2 linked regions of the Thermoclostridium stercorarium subsp. stercorarium DSM 8532 genome follow. The protein of the gene in region 1 binds, or shares a complex with, the protein of each later gene. Links are inferred from orthologs where the notes say so. Each region holds a gene or a part of one and is shown in the gene's direction. Other genes may lie near its edges. The genes, in order: dnaB and dnaG.

Region 1 (11,681 bases):
AAACGGAACCATGAATGCATATTTAATTCGTCCTGGTATGTATGTTGATCATGAAACAGGAAAAGTTAAGTATGGCTTTATCGAAGAAGGCTATAAGCAGTGGATGCTCCAGATGAACGAATGGGTAAAGGCCGGGCTTCTGGATCCTGATGTTTTGACATGCGACAGGACTACACTGGAAACATATATTATGACCGGTGTCGGTGCAGTTACATATGGTGCCGGTGGCGGATACATGGGTTCATTCCTGACAATTGCAAAAGCAGAGCCTGACAAATACGGTGCGGATTTTGATTTGAGAGCTGCCAATTTCCCTGTACTTAAAGAGGGCGATCCCGTATTGTACGGCGGTGCTTCATATGATTACGCAACCACCTCAAAGGCTTCAGCTGTAATTACATCTGACTGCAAGTATCCTGAAATAGCTGCCAAATTCCTTAACTTTGCTTACAGTGAAAAAGGCCATTATGCAATTAACTTCGGTGAAGAAGGCAAATCCTATAATATGGTCAACGGAGAGCCTGTCTATACCGATTTGATTATGAAAAATCCCGAAGGCTTAACAGTTGCAGTTGCAATGGCTCATTGGGGCCGTGCCAATATGTCCGGTGCGTTTGTACAGGATCCCAGATATATTTTCCAGTATTATGAAACCGAACAGCAGAAAGAAGCCCTGCATATCTGGAATGATACCAATGACAGCCAGAAGACGCTTATTCCTCCTGTAACCCTGACTCAGGAAGAAAGCAAGAGGTTTGCCGCTCTGAACAGCCAGGTAGATACATATGTAAAAGAACAGAGGGCACGTTTCTTCACGATGGAAGGCAATATTGAAGCTGAATGGGATAATTATGTAAAGACATTGAAAGACATGGGAGTAGATGAGATGATAGCCATTTACCAGGCAGCGCTGGATCGTTACAACGCGCGTTAATGAATGGTTTGATATAGTGGGATAAGTCTGCTGTATACAGCAGACTTATCCTGATACTTTTATATTTTTGACTGTCTGCATTCTTACACGGTTAAAGCAGCGGGTGCAGTTTTATATGAAGGAGGATAAGTCTGTACATGAACAAAGCAATTCAACTCCAAAATTCTGCTTCCGGAGCTATGTCAAAACCCAAAAAACAAAAAAGCATTGTGTGGCAGAGAATAAAAAGGAACAAAGAAATTTATTTATTAATACTTCCGGTAATTATTTACTACATACTGTTTCATTACAAGCCGATGTACGGGGTAGTAATTGCGTTTCAGGATTTCAGACCGAGAAAGGGTATTTCCGGCAGCGAATGGGTTGGCCTGGAAAATTTTATGACTTTTTTCAAAAGCATATACTTCGGCCGCTTAATCCGCAATACATTGAGAATAAGCCTTTCAACCCTTATATTTGGTTTTCCTGCACCGATAATACTGGCCCTGATGATAAACGAGTTGCGAAGCAAATATTTTGCAAGATTTGTGCAAACAATTACGTATATGCCTCACTTTATTTCCCTGGTCGTAATTTGTGCGATGATTCGGGATTTTGTTAAGTCCAACGGGGTTATCACACAATTGCTGGTTGCGCTGTTTGGTTACGACGGCAAGGATTTGCTGAGCAAAGCCAGTGCTTTTGTTCCCATATACGTAATATCCAACATATGGCAGGGAGTCGGATGGGGCTCGATTGTGTATCTGGCGGCTCTGACGGCGATAGATCCCCAGTTGTATGAAGCTGCAGAGGTTGACGGCTGCAGTACCCGATGGAAAAAGATAATACATATCACTCTGCCGTGCCTGCTGCCTACCATTATTATCATGTTTATTATGAGAATGGGTCAGATAATGAGCGTTGGATATGAAAAGATTATTCTCCTGTATAATGAAGGAATTTATGAAACTGCGGATGTAATATCAACTTATGTATACAGAATGGGTATTGTAAACCGCCAGTATTCGTTCTCGGCTGCCGTTGGGTTGTTTAACTCGGTAATAAACTTTGCACTTGTAATTTTGGCTAACAAGATAAGCAGAGCGGTAAGCGAAACAAGTTTGTGGTAAGGACAAGGAGAGCGGTCATATGGTAAGGACAGCAAACAAAAACAAAATTAAGGAAAGCCTTTCAGACAGAATTTTTAACGTGGTGAATGTAACGCTGCTAATCTTACTGGTAATTGCATGTTTCTATCCTTTTTGGCATGTAATCTGTGCATCCTTCAGCAAACCCTCGTTGTTTATGTCCCATTCGGGCGTTCTTCTCAAACCTGTGGGTTTCAGCCTTGCATCATACAAGAAGGTGTTTGAAAATTCATCAATATGGAGAGGTTATTTAAACACCCTGTACTATGTTGTGGTGGGAACGGCGCTGAATATTGTGATGACGGTTATCGGAGCCTATTTTCTTTCCCGTAAGAATATACCTGGCCAAAAAGCCATAACCATATTCATAATGTTTACAATGTATTTTTCAGGCGGTATGATCCCCGCTTTTCTGAACATTCAGTCGCTGGGACTGTATAATACCCGGGCGGCTCTTATTCTGCCGAGCGCGATAAATACTTTTAACCTTATTGTTATGCGGACGGCAATGGCGTCTGTCGACGACAGTCTGGAAGAGTCAGCAAGGCTGGACGGAGCAAGCCATATTACAATTCTTGTGAAAATTATCCTTCCTCTGACCAGGGCGACGGTTGCAGTGCTGGTTCTGTATTATGGAGTTGCTCACTGGAATTCATGGTTCCCTGCGATGATATATCTCGAGGACAAATCAAAGGAACCTCTTCAGTTGGTCCTGAGGCAAATTCTTATAGTAAATGACATGAGTGAAATGGGTATCGGAGAGGATCAGGAATTAATATCGGAGACAATAAAGCATGCGACGATTGTCGTATCCACCGTACCTATTCTGTGCCTCTATCCTTTCCTGCAGAAGTACTTCACAAAAGGCATGATGATAGGTGCCGTAAAAGGATAGAAAACAAGAACGGTCATATCTCGCTTCAGGGAAATGGCCGTTTTTTCGGATTTAAAGAAAATTTCCTTTATACAAGGGGTAAAGCTAAAATATCCCCGGTTAATTCAGCCGGGGATATTAAAGGTTATCGTATCAAAGCGGCGGATGCCAGCCGTTGATGTTGCCTCTCTGGATTGCGCCGAAAAGGTTGTCCTTGATGTGTCTGTTTTCTTTCATTAAACCGGCTATAAGTTCTTTTACATAGTGGCGCTTTGTTTTCCCTTCCGCCCTGCATCCGCTGGGGATTGGCATAATGCCTTTCTTGTTCACGTAGGAACGTATCATTTTCTCCTCAGTGTAAATGAACGGACGGATTAATGTAATACCTGTCCTGTCAAGGTACGTAACGGGTGAAAAGGTGTGAATTCTTCCCTCGTAAAACAGAGAAAGCAGGAGAGTTTCTATAACGTCATCCTTATGATGGGCAAAAGCCACCTTGTTGCAGCCGAGCTTTTTTGCGGCGTTGTGTATTGCACCGCGTTTCATATTGGAGCATAAAGAACACGGATTTTTTTCATTTCTCACATCGAATACGATTTTTGCAATCTGAGTGTCTTCAATATGGTACTGTATACCGATATTCTCGTATATGTCAATCAATGCGGGCAGGTCAAATCCCTCGTTACCGAGGGAAATGGTAATTGCAAAAAGTTCAAATTTCTTTGGGTAAAACCGCTGTAATGCCTTCAAGCAGTATAAAAGCGTAAGGCTGTCTTTACCGCCTGAAACTCCTACGGCTATTCGGTCACCTTCCTGTATCATGTCGTAATCCTCTACTGCCTTGCGCACTCTGGCCAGCAGTTTTTGAAACAATGCTTCAGCCTGCAAAAAAATCCCTCCGGATTTTGATTAATTTATAAACAGTATTTTAGCAGTAACGTTGAAAAATTTGAATAATTATTTTAACACAGCTCGGCTATACGCGCCAATTTCAGTTAAATTGGAATAACTGCAAAATTGAACATGTGGTTGACGGCTTAAAAGACATTGAATGTCATGTATATTGTTTATTGATGAAAAAGTTTATTTGTAATAAAATTTCTGCAGAGTAGTGTTGGTTGTGGAAAAACCTGATACGGTAAACGGACGGCTTTATTATACTTATAACGATTATCAGTATAATGATGACCGACTGTTTTTTGATGGATTGATCTTGACATTGATCTCTGAAGTAACCTTTTAAATGAATTTATTTGACAGCGTTAGGCTAATATGTTATATTATCTTAGTTGTAGTGTGTTTATTTGTATGGGATCGTGTGTGAATGGTTGTTAGCGGAAGGAGGCATTATGAATGTCAGAAACAAAGAAGAAAGAAAATAGTGCAAACGGCAATAAGGAAGCAGCTGAGAAAAAGGTAGTAAAGGCCGTAAAAAGAAAGGCAAGGAAGAAAGTTTGCCAGTTCTGTGTGGAAAAGGTTGAACGCATAGATTATAAAGATGTGGCAAGACTTAAGAAATTCCTTACGGAAAAGGCCAAGATTGTTCCCAGAAGAATCAGCGGTAACTGTGCGAAGCATCAGCGCCAGCTTACCACCGCTATTAAACGGGCAAGACATATTGCACTTCTGCCGTTTACAACCGATTAAAATTTACAGCCTATAGAAGCAATTCTATAGGCTGTATGCAAATATTGCCATTTCGCTGAAAACAAAAGGCCGCACGGGAAATATATAAACAAATATACCACCGGTGCTATAATCTTATTAAGAACGGGTTGGAAGGTATCCCCATTATGAACTGAGACTGGTTTGACGGAGGGTGGGGATATCTGTTTTTAAATTCCAGTCGCGTTTTTTAAAATTATAAAGCCGAAAGCAGTATTAAAAATACACGAAGGGTGGTATTATGATCAGCGGCCTTGATGTGAGCAGAAATTTAAGGATTATTGAAAATCTTAAAAGCGAGTTGCTGGAGGATATCGCCACGTTATACAGACATCTTGCAGATCCTGTTCTTGAAGACACCCGGGACGTCGCAGCGGATACCCTTTCAGAGATGATTGTCATATGCTATTTGCTGGGAAAGCGTCTGGGTGTTGATTTTTCCACAATGGACAGGCATATCGCGAAGAAAATAAGATTGGGGCTCATTAACGAGAATGAAATAGAGAAATATTTCGGGGATTTGTCTGAACTGGCAAGAGTACGTTCGGGTGAATTGCATAAGAAATAATCCCGGTAAGTTTATGACTTGCTTCAGAATAGAACCGGAGGGATAACATAATGAAAGTTATTTTAATGCAGGACGTAAAAAATCTGGGCAAAAAAAACACCCTTGTTGAAGTAAGTGACGGATATGCGCGAAATTACCTGATTCCCAAGGGTTTGGCGAAGGAAGCTACCCCTTCGGCGATTAATGAAATGAAAATGCGGGAAAAAGCGGAGAAGGCGAAGAAGGAAAACGAATTGGCCAATGCCCGGAAACTGGCTGAAAAATTAAACGGCGCGGTTATAACCTTTGCTGCAAAGGCAGGGGACAACGGTAAGCTGTTCGGTTCCATCACCGCAATGGATATTTCCGAAAAACTGGAAAAGGATTTGAATGTTCAGATTGATAAAAGAAAAATTGTTCTTGCCGATGCCATAAAATCCCTTGGAGTGTATGATATAGAAGTGAAGCTGCACACCGGTGTCTCAGCGGTTATTAAAGTGCAGGTAATGAATAAGGAGTAAGGACGGTTTTGGAAAAAATAGTTTTTTTCTTTCAGGGGTGCTGAAATGGACATCGGTTTTACGGGAAAGGTGCCGCCGCATAGCATCGAAGCCGAACAGTCGGTGCTTGGGTCAATCCTTCTGGATCAAAATTTACTGCCGGATATTGCCGGCAGGCTTAAAAGTGAAGATTTTTATCTGGAACAGCACCGGGAAATTTACGAAGCCATTCTGGATCTGTATGAACAGAACCAACCCGTTGATCTGGTGACCCTTTCCGAACAGCTGACAAAACGGGGCACATTGCAGAAAGTGGGGGATTACGAATATCTTTCAAATTTGGCTTTGGCAGTGCCCACTACTGCGAATGTAAACCATTATGTTTCGATTGTTGAGGAAAAGGCATTACTGCGCAAATTAATTCAGGCGTCCAATGAAATATCCAAACGAAGTTACGAATCCAACGAAAGTGCGCTTGATATACTGAGTTATGCAGAAAAATGCATATACGACATAGTTCAGAACCGTACCAGTACCGGGCTGGTTCCGATCAATGACGTGCTTGACGTAACTTTCTCCAGGTTGGAGGAGTTATACAATAACGCGGGTTCATTAACCGGCGTGCCCAGCGGATTTATTGATCTTGACAGGAAGACGTCAGGTTTTCAGAAATCCGATCTTATTTTGATTGCAGCAAGGCCTTCAATGGGGAAAACTTCCTTTGCGCTGAACATAGCCGCTTATGCAGCCATTCACAAAAACATACCCGTTGCCATATTCAGCCTTGAAATGAGCAAGGAGCAGATTGTCAGCCGTATTATCTCTTCCGAAGCCCTGGTGGAAATGGAGAAAATGAGAAGCGGCAGGTTTGAGGACGAGGACTGGGTAAAAATGGCCCAAATAATGGGGCCGCTGTCAAAAGCTCCGATTTACATAGATGATACTGCAAACATAAATGTGATGGAAATGATGTCAAAATGCCGGAGGCTTAAAATGAAAAAAGGGCTCGGCCTTGTAATGATAGATTACCTGCAGCTGATGCAGGGAAGCAGGCGGACGGATAACCGGCAGCAGGAGATATCGGAAATTTCAAGATCGCTGAAGATTATGGCAAAGGAATTGGAAGTCCCTGTGATAGCTCTTTCACAGCTCAGCCGCGCACCCGAGGCAAGGCAGAATCACAGGCCTATGCTGTCGGACCTGCGTGAATCCGGTGCAATTGAGCAGGATGCCGACCTGGTTATGTTTTTATACCGTGATGATTACTACAATGAAGACAGTGAAAAGAAAAATATCACCGAGGTAATTATAGCAAAACACAGAAACGGCTCGATAGGTACCGTTGATCTGGCGTGGATTCCTCAATATACTAAATTTGGCAATCTTGAAAAAGGATTTTGAGGGAAATGGATGATAAGCTTTTGGAACGGGTCAATTCCTGGGCTGAACAATATGGCATACTGAAGGAAGGAACCCTTGTTGTGGTTGGTGTTTCAGGGGGAGCTGATTCGGTATGCCTTTTGGATATAATGTGCAGGCTTGGTAATACAAGAGGGTTCTCGGTAATTGCAGTTCATGTGAACCACATGCTCAGAGGGAATGAGGCCGACGAAGATGAAGCCTTTGTAAGGGAATTGTGCGGCAAATACCGAATACCGCTGAAAGTATTCAGGGAAGATGTGGCAGCTTTTGCGGGCAGAAATAATTACTCACTGGAGGAAGCCGGCAGGATAATCCGCTATGAGAAAATGAAAGAGGTCATGGAGGAGCAGGGGGCTTCATATATTGCGGTTGCCCATCACAGGGATGATCAGGCCGAAACGGTATTTTTAAATATTTTACGGGGAACCGGGCTGGATGGTTTGTGCGGAATGTCCGATATAAACGGCAGGATAATACGGCCTCTCCTGACGTCCGGAAAAGACGAAATACTCGAGTATGTTAAAAGGAACGGCCTTACGTACAGAACCGACAGCACAAATTACGAAAATACTTATTTGAGGAATATTATAAGGAATGTTATTTTCCCGGAAATTAAGCGGCATACCGGAACAGACATAACTGCAAAACTTTTCAGGATGCACGAATTGTTAAGGAATGACAGGGATTTTCTGAACAGATACGCGGAAGAGAAATTCAGCGAAATATTGCTTTTTAAGGAGAATGGCAGAATTGTGCTGCGGAGGGATAAACTTACCGAACTTCATCCGGCTGTTTCGGGACGGGTAATCCGTATTGCGTGGGAAAAAATTACCGGGAGCCGGCAGGGACTTGAATCGGTGCATGTGAATGCTGCTTTGAGTGCGGTGTCAAAAGAAGGAAACAGAACGGCCGAACTGCCAAAAAGGATAAAAGTAATATCCGAATATGACAGAGTTGAGATTTCAGCCCCAAAAAAATATGATGAGAATGAGCCGGTTTTTTTCAGAGTGCCGGTGCCATCGGTAATGGAACTGCCAAACAGAGTCAGAATCGAGGCCAAGCTCTATACCCGTGAGGAATATGTCAGAAAATTCGGAGAAATAAAAAAAGCCAGGGAAAACAGTCTTACTCAAATATTTGATTATGGTAAAATAAAAGAGGGAATATATATAAGGGGCAGAAGGCCCGGAGACCTTTTTCACCCGTATAACAGCAAGGGGAAAAAAAAGCTGAAGGATTTTTTTATTGATCTTAAAATACCGAAAAAAACAAGAGAAAACATCCTTTTGCTCGCGGAAGGAAAAAATATTATATGGGTGGTCGGGTACAGAACGTCGGATAATTATAAAATTGAAGACTCGACTGAAACGATACTGTATGTTAATATTACAATACAGGGGAATAATTTTGAATTTTAAGCTGACATCATAGGCTAAACGCCTTAGATTGAGCATCACGGAGGAACCGTTATGAAAATGGAAGTGCTTATTACAAAGGAAAAGCTTGAGGAAATAGTAACCGATTTGGGAAGAAGAATAACCGAGGACTACAGGGACAAGGAACTGGTACTGGTTGGTGTGCTAAAGGGCGGATTTATATTTCTGGCCGACCTTGCGCGGAAGATTGATATGGACGTAAAAATAGACTTTATATCGGTATCAAGTTATGGAAATTCCACGGAATCGTCGGGAGTTGTAAGGATTATCAAGGACATAGAGTCGGATGTGAGCGGTAAACATGTTTTAATTGTTGAAGACCTGATAGATACCGGATTGACGTTGCAATACCTTAAGGATTTGTTTAACACAAAGGGGTGTGCCAGCGTAAAGCTTGCAGCCATTATGGATAAGCCTGACCGCAGGAAAGTGGATCTGAAAGTGGACTATGTAGGCATTGAAATTCCTGACGAGTTCGTAGTGGGTTATGGCCTTGACTATGCCGAGAAATACAGAAACCTGCCCGAAGTCTACATCATAAGGGAAACTTAAGATTGAGTTTTATGGTTAATTATGCTAATATAACAGAAAGCGGTTTTTGACGGAAATACATCTGTTACGCAGAATACTGCGCAATCCTTGGGATATATATAATTCTGGGATTATTAATTTGGTTGCCTGTGAAAGCAAGTGCAGAAATATTTTTGTATATAGCCGACGGGAGGTTTAACTCATTGAAAAATTTACGTGGAATAAGCTTTTATATTATTTTATTCGTCATTATTCTGATAATTATAGCCATGTGGAATGACTTCAACAATCCGCTGGTTATGAAGTACAGCGATTTTAAGCGGGAACTGGACAATGGCAACGTTAAAAGTCTCCAGGTACAGGGATTGGAAGCTCAGGTTATTTTAAAGAAACCTTCCGGCCAATTCAAGGATAACGTTGTATACACCACCAGTTTTCTATCGGAAGAACACATAGCCCAGGTAATAGACGAAGCAATAGAAAAAGGTCTGTTGGAAGATGTTTATTATCCTCCTGAAGCGAAGGCGCCGTGGTGGCTGACGATACTTCCCACCGTTGTTATTGTGGCTCTGTTTATACTGTTTTGGGTTTTCTTTATCCAGCAGACACAGGGCGGCGGCGGAAGCCGGGTTATGTCCTTTGGAAAAAGCAGGGCCAAAATGGTTTCTGATGACAAAATAAAGGTTAAGTTTGATGATGTGGCAGGCGCCGATGAAGAAAAGGAAGACTTAATGGAAATCGTGGAATTCCTTAAAGAACCCAAAAAGTTTGTTGAACTGGGTGCAAGGATACCGAAAGGTGTTCTTCTTGTAGGACCTCCTGGAACAGGTAAAACTCTGCTGGCAAAAGCGGTGTCAGGCGAAGCGGGTGTTCCGTTCTTCTCAATAAGCGGTTCGGACTTTGTTGAAATGTTTGTCGGTGTTGGCGCATCAAGGGTACGTGATTTGTTTGAAACGGCAAAAAAGAATGCGCCCTGTATTATTTTTATCGACGAGATAGACGCGGTGGGCCGTCATCGCGGAGCTGGTCTTGGCGGCGGGCATGATGAAAGGGAACAGACGCTGAACCAGCTGCTGGTTGAAATGGATGGTTTCGGGGTCAATGAGGGAGTTATTGTGCTTGCGGCCACAAACAGGCCGGATATACTCGACCCTGCATTACTCAGACCCGGACGCTTTGACAGAAGGGTTGTCGTAGGTCTTCCTGATATTAAAGGCAGGGAGGAAATCCTCAAGGTACATTCCCGCGGAAAGCCCTTGGCTCCCGATGTGGATTTGAAGGAAATCGCAAGAAGTACGCCCGGTTTCACAGGCGCCGATTTGGAAAACCTGCTGAACGAGTCTGCTCTGTTAGCCGCACGTAAAGGCAAGAAACAGATAACCATGGAAGAAATAAAAGAGGCAACGTTTAAGGTTATGGTCGGGCCTGAAAAGAAGAGCAGGGTTATGAGCGAAAAGGAAAAGCGGCTTACTGCTTATCATGAAGCAGGTCATGCGATTGCCGTAAGGGTTGCATCCACTACAAACAAGGTTGACAGAGTTTCAATCATTCCGTCCGGTTTGGCGGGAGGATATACCGCTCATAAACCCGAGGAGGATATATCCTATAAGACCAAGTCGCAGCTGCTGGAGGAAATTATAATATCCCTTGGCGGACGTGCAGCGGAAGAACTGGTTTTGGGTGAAGTAAGCACGGGCGCATACAGTGATCTGAAACACGCGAATACCATTGCGCGGAACATGATTACGAAGTATGGTATGAGCGAAGAGCTTCAGAACCTGTATTTCGGCGATGAGAACGACGAAATATTCCTGGGTAAGAGCTATGGTCATTCCCAGTATTTCAGTGAAGAAATATCGGCTAAAATAGATCTTGAGGTTAAGAAAATAATTGACGAGGCTTACAGCAGAGTTAAGACGATATTGAGTGAGAACATGCAGCGACTCCATGATGTCGCTCAGGCATTGCTTGACAAGGAAAGACTTGAAGGCGATGAATTCGAGAGGATTTTCAACGAGGGCTACAAACCCGAGCCAAAGCAAAATGAACCGGAAGTCAAGGAAGAGCCTAAGCAGATCAGTTAAGGCTGCTGAGGAATTTCAGAATAAATTGAATGAAGCATAGCATGTGTCCAGAATGCTATGCTTTTTTGTTGACTTTTCGCGATTTAAGTTTTATTACGCCTCAGACAGCGGAAGGGTATTGTCGGGTGGTTTTGACTGAATATAATTGTGAAATAATTGTACTTGAATGTATATAGTACATTGTGATAAAATAATTAAAATTTTATATATGAGGGTCAAAGTGGAAAACATAAAATTTTTTAAGAATATCCCTGCGCAGTACAGCAGAAGCCTGATTTATACCCGTCTCGGGTATGAAAAAACGAACACCCGGATTGAAACGGACAGAAGACGGCTGATTGACAGATGGATAACCGAAGCCGAAGAATTGTGCGAAACAACTGTAATATACAGAACGGTTGAAATAGCGGTGCATAAAAACACAATTACCCTCGACGGCGGCGAAAAGCTGGAAAGTTCGTCCCTGGCCGCGCTTCTGCAAAACTCCGGTTCAGCTGTCCTTATGGCTGCGACCGCAGGCTCACGTATAACTGATGAAATAAGACGGCTTCAGGAATCCGG
Region 2 (9,194 bases), 1.4 Mb from region 1 along the record:
AACTCAGAAGTCTTAGGATGTGAAGAAATGGGAGATGCGGTGGTGAGCCGGATTATCGGATAATCAATTAAAATGAAGCGGGGTGATCTTTTTGAAATTAACCGGTGCGGACATTGTCATAGAATGTTTGAGGGAACAGAATGTGGATACAATATTTGGTTTTCCCGGCGGAGCTGTGCTGAATATATACGATTCCCTTTATAAAAAAGGAGAAGGTATAAGGCATATTTTGACATCCCATGAACAGGGCGCTGCTCACGCCGCCGACGGTTATGCAAGGGCAACGGGAAAACCCGGTGTGTGCATAGCGACTTCGGGGCCCGGGGCAACAAACCTTGTAACGGGGATTGCTACTGCGTATATGGATTCTATACCTCTGGTGGCTATTACAGGTCAGGTACCTTCAACGCTTATAGGAAGAGATTCCTTCCAGGAAGTGGATATTACAGGAATAACCGAACCAATCACCAAGCATAATTTTCTTGTGAAAGATGTCAACAGGCTTGCAGAAACCATGCGCATGGCTTTTGAAATTGCCACAACGGGAAGACCAGGCCCGGTCCTTGTGGATATATGCAAGGACGTAACAGCCGACGAGACTGAATTCATCCCGTTCGACGGCAGGAAAAGGCTTAATCTGGATATTAAGGACCTGTATACCGAAAAAGACCTGGATGAAGCGGCATATGCAATTCAGAATGCGAAAAAGCCGGTTATTCTCGCCGGCGGCGGAACGATAATTGCAGGTATAACCGATCTGGTGCTTGAATTATCCGAAAAAATGATGATACCTGTGTCAACCACTTTAATGGGAACAAGTGCAATTCCGAGTTCGTATCCTCTGTATACCGGACTTCTCGGTATGCACGGCACAAGAGTTTCAAATAAGGCGGTTTCGGAGTGTGATCTCCTTATAAACATCGGTGCCCGTTTCAGTGACAGGGTTATAAGCGACATGAAGAGATTTGCGCCGTATGCAAAAATTATGCATATTGACGCAGATCCGGCAGAAATCAATAAAAACATTAGTGTTCACTATCCGCTTACCGGGAATACGGATAAAATAATGAAAGGCATTATTGAACGTCTTAAAAAGGTAGAGCGCTCCGAATGGGCCGAGCAGGTGTTAAAATGGAAAGATGAATACCGTCTTGTAATACCGGATAACGGGCAGCTGAAACCGTCGTACATTATAAAAAAGTTTTCCGAAATGGTGCCCGATGCTTATGTTACAACAGAAGTGGGCCAGAATCAGATTTGGGCAGCCCAGTATTTTGACTATAAATTCCCCAGGCAGTACATATCTTCTGGCGGACTTGGCACTATGGGCTATGGTACGGGCGCGGCAATAGGTATACAGCTTGCAAAACCGGGGCGAAAGGTAATCAATTTCGCAGGTGACGGCAGCTTCAGAATGAACTGTAACGAGCTTGCGACTGCGGTTTATTATAAACTTCCCATAGTCATAGCATTGCTTAACAACGGAACGCTTGGCATGGTTCGTCAGTGGCAAACCATGTTCTATGGCGGAAGGCATTCCCAGTCGACACTGGACAGAGGGCCGGACTTTGTTAAACTTGCCGAAGCATACGGTGCCATCGGCATAAGGGTGACCAAAAAAGAAGAAGTCGTTCCTGCAATAGAAAAGGCGTTAAGTCAAGATAGCGTGCCCGTGGTAATAGACTTCATCATTGACATCGACGAAAGGGTACTGCCGATCGTGCCGCCCGGAAAAGGAATAGATCAGTTGATTTATACCTGAATGGAAATTACATAATATTGTTATTAGTTTATAATGTAAGAATGTAAGAACATGATGACATAATTACATACTAATGGCGTGATAAGGATGTGAGTGTATGCGTAGCGATATAATAAAAAAGGGTATTGAAAGATCGCCTCACAGAAGTCTTTTAAAGGCTATGGGATATACGGACGAGGAAATTGAAAGACCGTTAATTGGTGTAGTAAATTCCTTTAATGAAATTGTACCGGGACATATACATTTAAGCAAAATAGCAGAAGCTGTAAAAGCGGGTATCAGGCTTGCCGGGGGAACACCTGTGGAGTTTGGATGCATAGGTATATGCGACGGTATAGCCATGGGGCATGAAGGTATGAAATATTCACTGGCAAGCAGGGAGCTTATTGCCGATTCCTGTGAGGCAATGGCCCTGGCGCACAGTTTTGACGGTATGGTGTTTATACCAAACTGTGACAAAATAGTTCCGGGCATGCTTATGGCTGCTGCAAGGATAAACGTTCCCTCCATATTTATAAGCGGAGGGCCGATGCTTTCCATAAACTGGAAAGGGAAACAGCTGGACCTGAACAGCGTTTTTGAAGCGGTGGGAGCCTACAAGGCGGGTATGATGACAGAAGAGGAAGTACTTGAATACGAAAATAACGCGTGCCCGGGGTGCGGTTCATGTTCAGGCATGTTTACGGCTAATTCAATGAATTGCCTTACTGAAGTTTTGGGACTGGGCCTGCCGGGAAACGGAACGATTCCTGCTGTTTATGCCCAGAGAATCAGGCTTGCGAAACAGGCGGGAATGAGAATTGTAGACCTTGTCAGAAAAGACATTAAGCCGCTGGATATACTTGTACCCGAAGCCTTTGAGAATGCCCTTGCCGTCGATATGGCACTTGGGTGTTCCACAAACTCGGTACTGCATCTTTTGGCTATTGCTCATGCAGCGGACATAAACCTTAATCTTGATATAATAAACGAAATCAGCGCACGGGTTCCTAACCTTTGCAAACTTGCCCCGAGCGGTCCGTACCATGTGCAGGATTTGTATATGGCTGGCGGTGTTCAGGCCGTAATGAAGGAACTTTCCAAGAAAAACCTTCTGCATTTGGATCTTATAACCGTTACCGGAAAAACCCACAGAGAAAACATTAAAAATGCGGTTGTAAGGGACAGAAACGTAATAAGGGACATTGAACACCCATACAGCGAGACAGGTGGCATAGCCGTTCTGAAAGGAAATATAGCGCCTGCAGGCGCTGTTGTGAAACGCGCCGCAGTGGCGGAAGAAATGCTGTGCCACAGCGGTCCTGCCCGGGTATTTGATTCCGAGGACGATGCAATTAAAGCCATTTATTCAGGAGAGATAAAAAAAGGTGATGTGGTCATTATTCGGTATGAAGGACCCAAAGGCGGACCGGGCATGAGGGAGATGCTCGGGCCTACATCTGCGATAGCAGGTATGGGGCTTGACAAGGATGTTGCGTTAATAACCGACGGAAGGTTCTCCGGTGCAACCCGTGGAGCGTCAATCGGGCATGTTTCGCCGGAAGCTGCGGTGGGTGGCCCTATTGCTGCAATCAGGGACGGCGATATTATTACAATAAATATACCTGAAGGTAAACTTGATGTTAATCTTTCCCGGGAGGAAATAGAAGAAAGGCTGAAGGCATGGAGGCCGCCTGAGCCAAAGATAAGGAAAGGTTATTTGGCACGATATGCAAAGCTCGTATCGTCAGCTGACAAAGGCGCAATTTTGGAATGAAAACTGGCTTTCGTCAATTCTAAGGTGTTAAATTACAAAAGATGCCGAGATAAGAGTATTGGAGGTATTTTTATGAAACATGTACTGTCGGTGCTTGTAAATAACCATGCGGGGGTTCTGTCGAGAGTTTCCGGCCTTTTCAGCAGACGGGGGTTTAATATTGAAAGTCTCGCAGTGGGTGTTACTCATGACCCTGCCATCTCCCGCATGACAATAGTGGTTGAAGGGGACGAAAATACGGTTGAACAGGTGGAAAAACAGCTTGGAAAGCTTATTGACGTTATAAAAGTTAAGCGGCTCGATATTGAAGATTCAGTTCACAGGGAACTGGCGCTTTTCAAGGTGAACGCAGATACATCGGTTCGTTCTGAAATAATGCAGATAGCTGAAGTATTCCGGGCAAACATTGTTGATATCTCGGAAAAAACACTTACAATTGAAACATCGGGCAGCTCAAAAAAAGTGGCTGCGATGCAGCAGATGCTGAAACCATTCGGCATTCTTGAAGATGTCAGGACAGGTATTATATCTTTGGAACGTGGAGAAAAAACAATTATTTGAATTTTATAAATTATATCGAAAGGAAGGATTACAAATGGCAAAACTGTATTATGACAGTGACTGTGATTTAAAATTGCTGGAAAATAAAACCGTCGCAGTTATAGGTTACGGCAGTCAGGGTCATGCCCATGCCCAAAACTTAAGAGACAGTGGTGTAAAAGTAATAGTAGGTCTGGCGCCGGACTCAAAAAGCCGTGAAAAGGCAAAACAGGATGGGCTGACCGTAATGGACACCGCAGAGGCGGCAAAAGCTGCCGACATTATCATGCTTCTTGTTCCCGATCAGGTTCAGGCTGATATATATAAAGAAAGTATTGAACCAAATCTTGAGGAAGGCAATATGCTGATGTTTGCCCATGGATTCAACATTCACTACAGCCAAATAGTACCTCCTGAATACGTGGATGTAACAATGATTGCTCCGAAAGGGCCGGGTCATACCGTACGCTCACAATACCTTGAAGGACGAGGTGTACCTGCTTTAATTGCAGTACATCAGGATTATACAGGGAAAGCCCGTGAATACGCCCTTGCCTATGCTGCAGCCATTGGCGCAGGAAGGGCGGGGATTCTGGAAACTACCTTCAGAGAGGAAACAGAAACCGATCTCTTCGGTGAACAGGCAGTTTTGTGCGGCGGTATCACGGAGCTGATGAAAGCGGGGTTTGAAACCCTTGTGGAAGCGGGATATCAACCAGAATGCGCATATTTTGAATGCGTACATGAAATGAAGCTGATTGTGGACCTGATTTACCAGGGTGGTTTTGAATTTATGCGTTATTCGGTTAGCGATACCGCAGAATACGGGGACTATACCACAGGCAAAAGAATCATAAACGAAGAAAGCAGAAAGGCCATGAAGCAGGTACTTGCAGAAATTCAGGATGGAACGTTTGCATCAAAATGGATAGCAGAAAATAAAGCAGGCGGCAGGGCGAGACTTCTCACCACAAGACGTAAGGAAGCAGAGCATCTTCTTGCAAAAACAGGAAGAGAACTAAGAAAAATGATGTCATGGCTTAAATAGTATGGAGAGGTTATTCCTCTCCTTTTATTGTTTTGTATTGACAAATTTCCTGGGTTGAGGTATCTTTTTTCTTAGTGTTTAATAAAAATATTTAGAAATCAAAAAATAATTAAATTTATTATATTTTTTACTGGGGGGGTATTTTTATAATGAAAGCTACAGGATATGTCAGAAAACTTGACGCTCTTGGACGTATCGTACTTCCGAAGTCTCTCAGAAAACAGCTGAATATCAACGAAGGCGACAGCATTGAAATGTTTATTGACAATGAAGGGAACGTGGTATTGGATAAATATGTTCCCCGCTGCACATTCTGTGATAATGTTTCTGACGATATGGTGGAATACAAGGGGAGGCATATTTGCAGAAATTGTCTGAACGAAATGTAACGAGCTTCAAAGGCTGATTTCAGATTAATTTAATTAAATTCGGACAAGGACAGTATAAAAAACTGTCCTTTTTTGCAGTATCATCCTTCGAGGTTTTATATACTCAATTAAGGCGGATTATAGGCGTATTTTTTGTTTTTATCGCTTATTTCCGAATTTTTTGGGTATATATAAATAGTTGAGGTGATCGGCCTTATGACAATTCGTGAGGAAATAGAAAGGATTGAGGAAAGAATTCTTTCTCCCTATGCCACTTTGTCATCCAGATCAAAAGGCAGAGCCCATCCTGAAGAAAAATGCAGTGTCAGAACCGATTTCCAGAGAGACAGGGACAGAATTATTTATTCAAAGGCTTTCAGGAGGCTGAAACACAAAACCCAGGTTTTCATATCACCCGAAGGAGATCATTACAGAACAAGACTTACCCATACTCTTGAGGTATCGCAGATAGCAAGGACAATTGCCCGCAGCCTGAGGCTAAATGAAGACTTAACCGAGGCAATTGCGCTGGGGCATGATTTGGGGCACACACCATTTGGACATGCAGGTGAACGTGTTCTTCAGGAAATATGTCCTTTGGGCTTCAAACATAACGAGCAAAGTGTCAGGGTTGTTGAAAAACTTGAAAAAAACGGCAAAGGTCTTAACCTGACCTATGAAGTACTGAACGGAATACTATGCCACACGGGGGAACAGAAGGCCGAGACCCTTGAAGGATGTATTGTAAAATTTGCGGACAGGATTGCGTATATCAATCACGATATAGAGGATGCCATCCGGGGTGGTGTTATTTCTCAGGATGAGCTTCCCAAAAGCTGTCTGAAAGTGCTGGGAAATACATCGGGTGAGCGGATTAATAATATGATTGTGAATATTATAGAAAACAGCAGGGATAAGGGCGAAATTTCAATGAGTGACGAATTCAGGGAAGCTACCGAAGAACTGAGGAATTTCATGTTCCGCAATGTGTATATAGGTTCCAGTGCGAAAGCCGAGGAAGGCAAGGCAGAAAACCTTATTCGCAGCCTTTACTATAAATTAACTGAACAACCCGAACTTCTGCCTGCAGAGTTTTACAACAAAATAGATGAAGAAGGAATTGAACGTGTAGTTTGCGATTATATTGCCGGAATGACCGACCGATATGCGATAAATACTTTTAACTCCATATTTATACCCGCAAGATGGATGAGATTTTAACAGATTTGCATTCTTTTTTGCCATTAAATTTATTTAATTTTAATAAGAAGGATTTTAATAAAAATTGTCGAATATGATAATATAGTGTGTCCGGGGGGTTTATGAGCTATTATCCCGATGAAATAATTGAAGAAGTAAGGTTAAGTAATGATTTGGTGGAAGTGGTTTCCGAATACATCCGCCTTGAAAAGAAAGGGGGAGGGTATTTTGGACTATGCCCTTTTCACAAGGAGAAGACACCGTCTTTTCACGTTGAACCCGTAAGGCAGTTCTATTATTGCTTTGGCTGCAACCAGGGCGGTAATGTTTTTCATTTTATAATGAACATAGAAAACGTAAGTTTTCCCGATGCCGTTAAAATGCTTGCAGACAGAGCAGGAATAGTACTGCCTGAGCCCGATGACAAGGAAGAGCAGCAAAAAATCAGGCTTAGGAAAAAAATTCTTGAAGCCAACAAAGCTGCCGCAAGGTTTTACTTTTCGTGTCTCGCCTCGGAAAAGGGTAAGAAAGCACTGAAATATCTCTATGACAGAGGTCTAAGCAACCGTATTATTAAACGGTTCGGGCTTGGTTATGCTCCGGATGAATGGAGTATATTGTCAGATTACCTTCTGAAGGAAGGTTTTGACGAGTATGTGATTATCCAGTCGGGACTTGCAATTAAAGGCAGAAGCGGAAAATTAATTGACAGATTCCGGGGGAGAGTTATCTTTCCGATATTTGATATCCGTGGGAACGTTGTGGCGTTCGGCGGAAGGGTTTTGGATGATTCTTTGCCCAAATACATCAATTCTCCGGAAACTCCCTGTTACAGCAAAGGGAGAGAACTGTTCGGGCTTCATTTGGCCAAAAAAAGCAGTGAAAAAAAGCTTCTGATAGTAGAAGGTTACATGGATGTTATTTCTCTGCATCAGGCAGGTATTGATTTTGCCGTAGCTTCTCTGGGAACTGCGTTGACCAGTATGCAGGGAAGGCTTTTGAAAAAATACGCGGATGAAGTAATTCTTGGATATGATAGCGATAATGCCGGACAGAAAGCGACCGAAAGGGGGATTGAAGTACTTAACAGAATCGGCTGCCGTGTTAAGGTACTTCAAGTTCCTGACGGAAAGGATCCTGATGAATTTATAAGAAAAAATGGTCCGGAAAAGTTTAAAATGTTGATAGATCGGGCAATATCACTGTTAGAATATAAAATAAACGTGCTGAAGAATACGTATCCGCCCGACAATGAAGAAGGCAGGCTTAATTTCCTGAACGGCGTGGCAGATCTTCTTACAGAAGTGGAGAACTTTATGGAAAGGGAGATTATAATCAGGAAAATTTCCGGTACCTACGGAATTTCGGAAGACGCTCTGCACGCTGAGGTTGACAGGCGGCTTAAACAGAAACAGCGGAAGGAAAAAACCACGGAGTTTTATTCCGCCAGAAAGGAACTGACGGGTCCTGCGAAGACTCCTCAGCTTCATAAAAACGAGAATATAAGGGTCCGGTACGAGAAAATGCTGTTGGCTCTGTTAAGCCGCGAGAACAGGCTATACCATATGGCAGCTGAAAGATATCCTGCTTCTGATTACAGCGACGGAGAACTCAGGGAGATGGCAGGTATCTTGTATGAGAAATTGAAAAACGGCGAGGATTTCGTCCTCGAGCAATATATTTCACGGCTTGCATCTGAAAAGGCTTCATCACTAATTCATATATCCGAAACATTTTGTAACTTCGATGAGCCTGAAAAGGCCCTCGAAGACATATTGGAGAAACTGGAGATTCTAAAACTGGAAGAGGAAAAAAAGGATATTTTAATGCGTTTGAAGAATATTACCAATATGGAAGAAAGAAAACGGCTTCAGGAACAACTTCAGGCCATAATAAGGAAAATAGCCAATAAATGGTAAAAATACTATTCACAAACGAGAGGTGGATTAGATTAATATGGCAGATAAAAAGAATAAAAATGTTTCTGCCGGTATAACCAATGCGGATAATGTGGAAAAAAACAATGAGATGATTTCCGAAACCGCCGGTAATGGAAGTAACGCCGGTCCCGAAAAAGAAAAGCTTAATTCCGGCAAGGACAACAACGGTAAGGAAGGGAACATGAAAGAGAAAAACGATAATAATAAGGCCAAAAACGGCAATGAAAAGGAAAAAAGCAAGGAAAAAGCTTCAAATACAAAGAATACCAAAAATCCGGCAGTCAAAAAGGAGCCTGCGGTTATTCTGCGGGAACTGGCCGAATTGGGCAAGGCTAAAGGTGTGCTTACGTACAAGGAGATTATGGATGCTTTTGAAACAGTAGATCTGCCTCCTGAAAAGATTGAAAGAATTTATGATGCTCTTGAACGTATGGGAATTGACGTGGTGCCCGATATAGATGATGAGATTGAGGAAATAGATCTGGAAGAAGATCCTGAATTAAGTCTTCCCGAAGGTGTGGCCATTGACGATCCTGTGAGGATGTATTTAAAAGAGATAGGCAAAATTCCTCTGTTAACC

What was found.
Region 2: the proteins of dnaB (region 1) and dnaG are in contact, whole or in part, in a crystal structure (PDB 2R6A), measured with the Geobacillus stearothermophilus proteins. The link is inferred for Thermoclostridium stercorarium subsp. stercorarium DSM 8532 from one-to-one orthologs. Residues at the interface, in WP_033016901.1 of Geobacillus stearothermophilus: Ser13, Glu15, Ala16, Gln18, Glu91, Leu92, Asp94, Ala95, Val96, Pro97, Thr98, Ala99, Ala100, Asn101, Tyr104, Tyr105, Ile108; in WP_049624496.1 of Geobacillus stearothermophilus: Lys456, Leu457, Leu458, Pro459, Ala460, Asn463, Ala464, Leu467, Leu535, Leu536, Ile537, Ala538, Gln544, Glu545, Asp548, Tyr549, His552.

The regions. Positions count from the first base shown.
Region 1 is NC_020134.1:2,881,961-2,893,641, reverse strand. Bases 4,942-7,880 are described here. They hold dnaB (replicative DNA helicase), read left to right. Parts: upstream 4,942-5,713; coding sequence 5,714-7,048; downstream 7,049-7,880. Other genes in these bases: tilS (tRNA lysidine(34) synthetase TilS), read left to right, coding at 7,054-7,880; rplI (50S ribosomal protein L9), read left to right, coding at 5,219-5,668; CST_RS12675 (MazG-like family protein), read left to right, coding at 4,942-5,168. Also shown: CST_RS12700 (extracellular solute-binding protein), read left to right, coding at 1-934; CST_RS12695 (ABC transporter permease), read left to right, coding at 1,072-2,043; CST_RS12690 (carbohydrate ABC transporter permease), read left to right, coding at 2,063-2,956; CST_RS12685 (tRNA 2-thiocytidine biosynthesis TtcA family protein), read right to left, coding at 3,089-3,823; rpsR (30S ribosomal protein S18), read left to right, coding at 4,289-4,582; more of CST_RS12675, read left to right, coding at 4,860-4,941; more of tilS, read left to right, coding at 7,881-8,487; hpt (hypoxanthine phosphoribosyltransferase), read left to right, coding at 8,539-9,057; ATP-dependent zinc metalloprotease FtsH, read left to right, coding at 9,240-11,120; CST_RS12645 (methionine synthase), read left to right, coding at 11,341-11,681. UniProt on the Escherichia coli protein: The main replicative DNA helicase, it participates in initiation and elongation during chromosome replication. Travels ahead of the DNA replisome, separating dsDNA into templates for DNA synthesis.
Region 2 is NC_020134.1:1,486,454-1,495,647, reverse strand. Bases 6,249-9,194 are described here. They hold dnaG (DNA primase), read left to right. Parts: upstream 6,249-6,796; coding sequence 6,797-8,593; downstream 8,594-9,194. Other genes in these bases: rpoD (RNA polymerase sigma factor RpoD), read left to right, coding at 8,796-9,194; CST_RS06510 (deoxyguanosinetriphosphate triphosphohydrolase), read left to right, coding at 6,249-6,695. Outside these bases: leuB (3-isopropylmalate dehydrogenase), read left to right, coding at 1-63; ilvB (biosynthetic-type acetolactate synthase large subunit), read left to right, coding at 92-1,762; ilvD (dihydroxy-acid dehydratase), read left to right, coding at 1,860-3,518; ilvN (acetolactate synthase small subunit), read left to right, coding at 3,591-4,079; ilvC (ketol-acid reductoisomerase), read left to right, coding at 4,114-5,106; CST_RS06515 (AbrB/MazE/SpoVT family DNA-binding domain-containing protein), read left to right, coding at 5,256-5,495; more of CST_RS06510, read left to right, coding at 5,691-6,248. UniProt on the Escherichia coli protein: RNA polymerase that catalyzes the synthesis of short RNA molecules used as primers for DNA polymerase during DNA replication.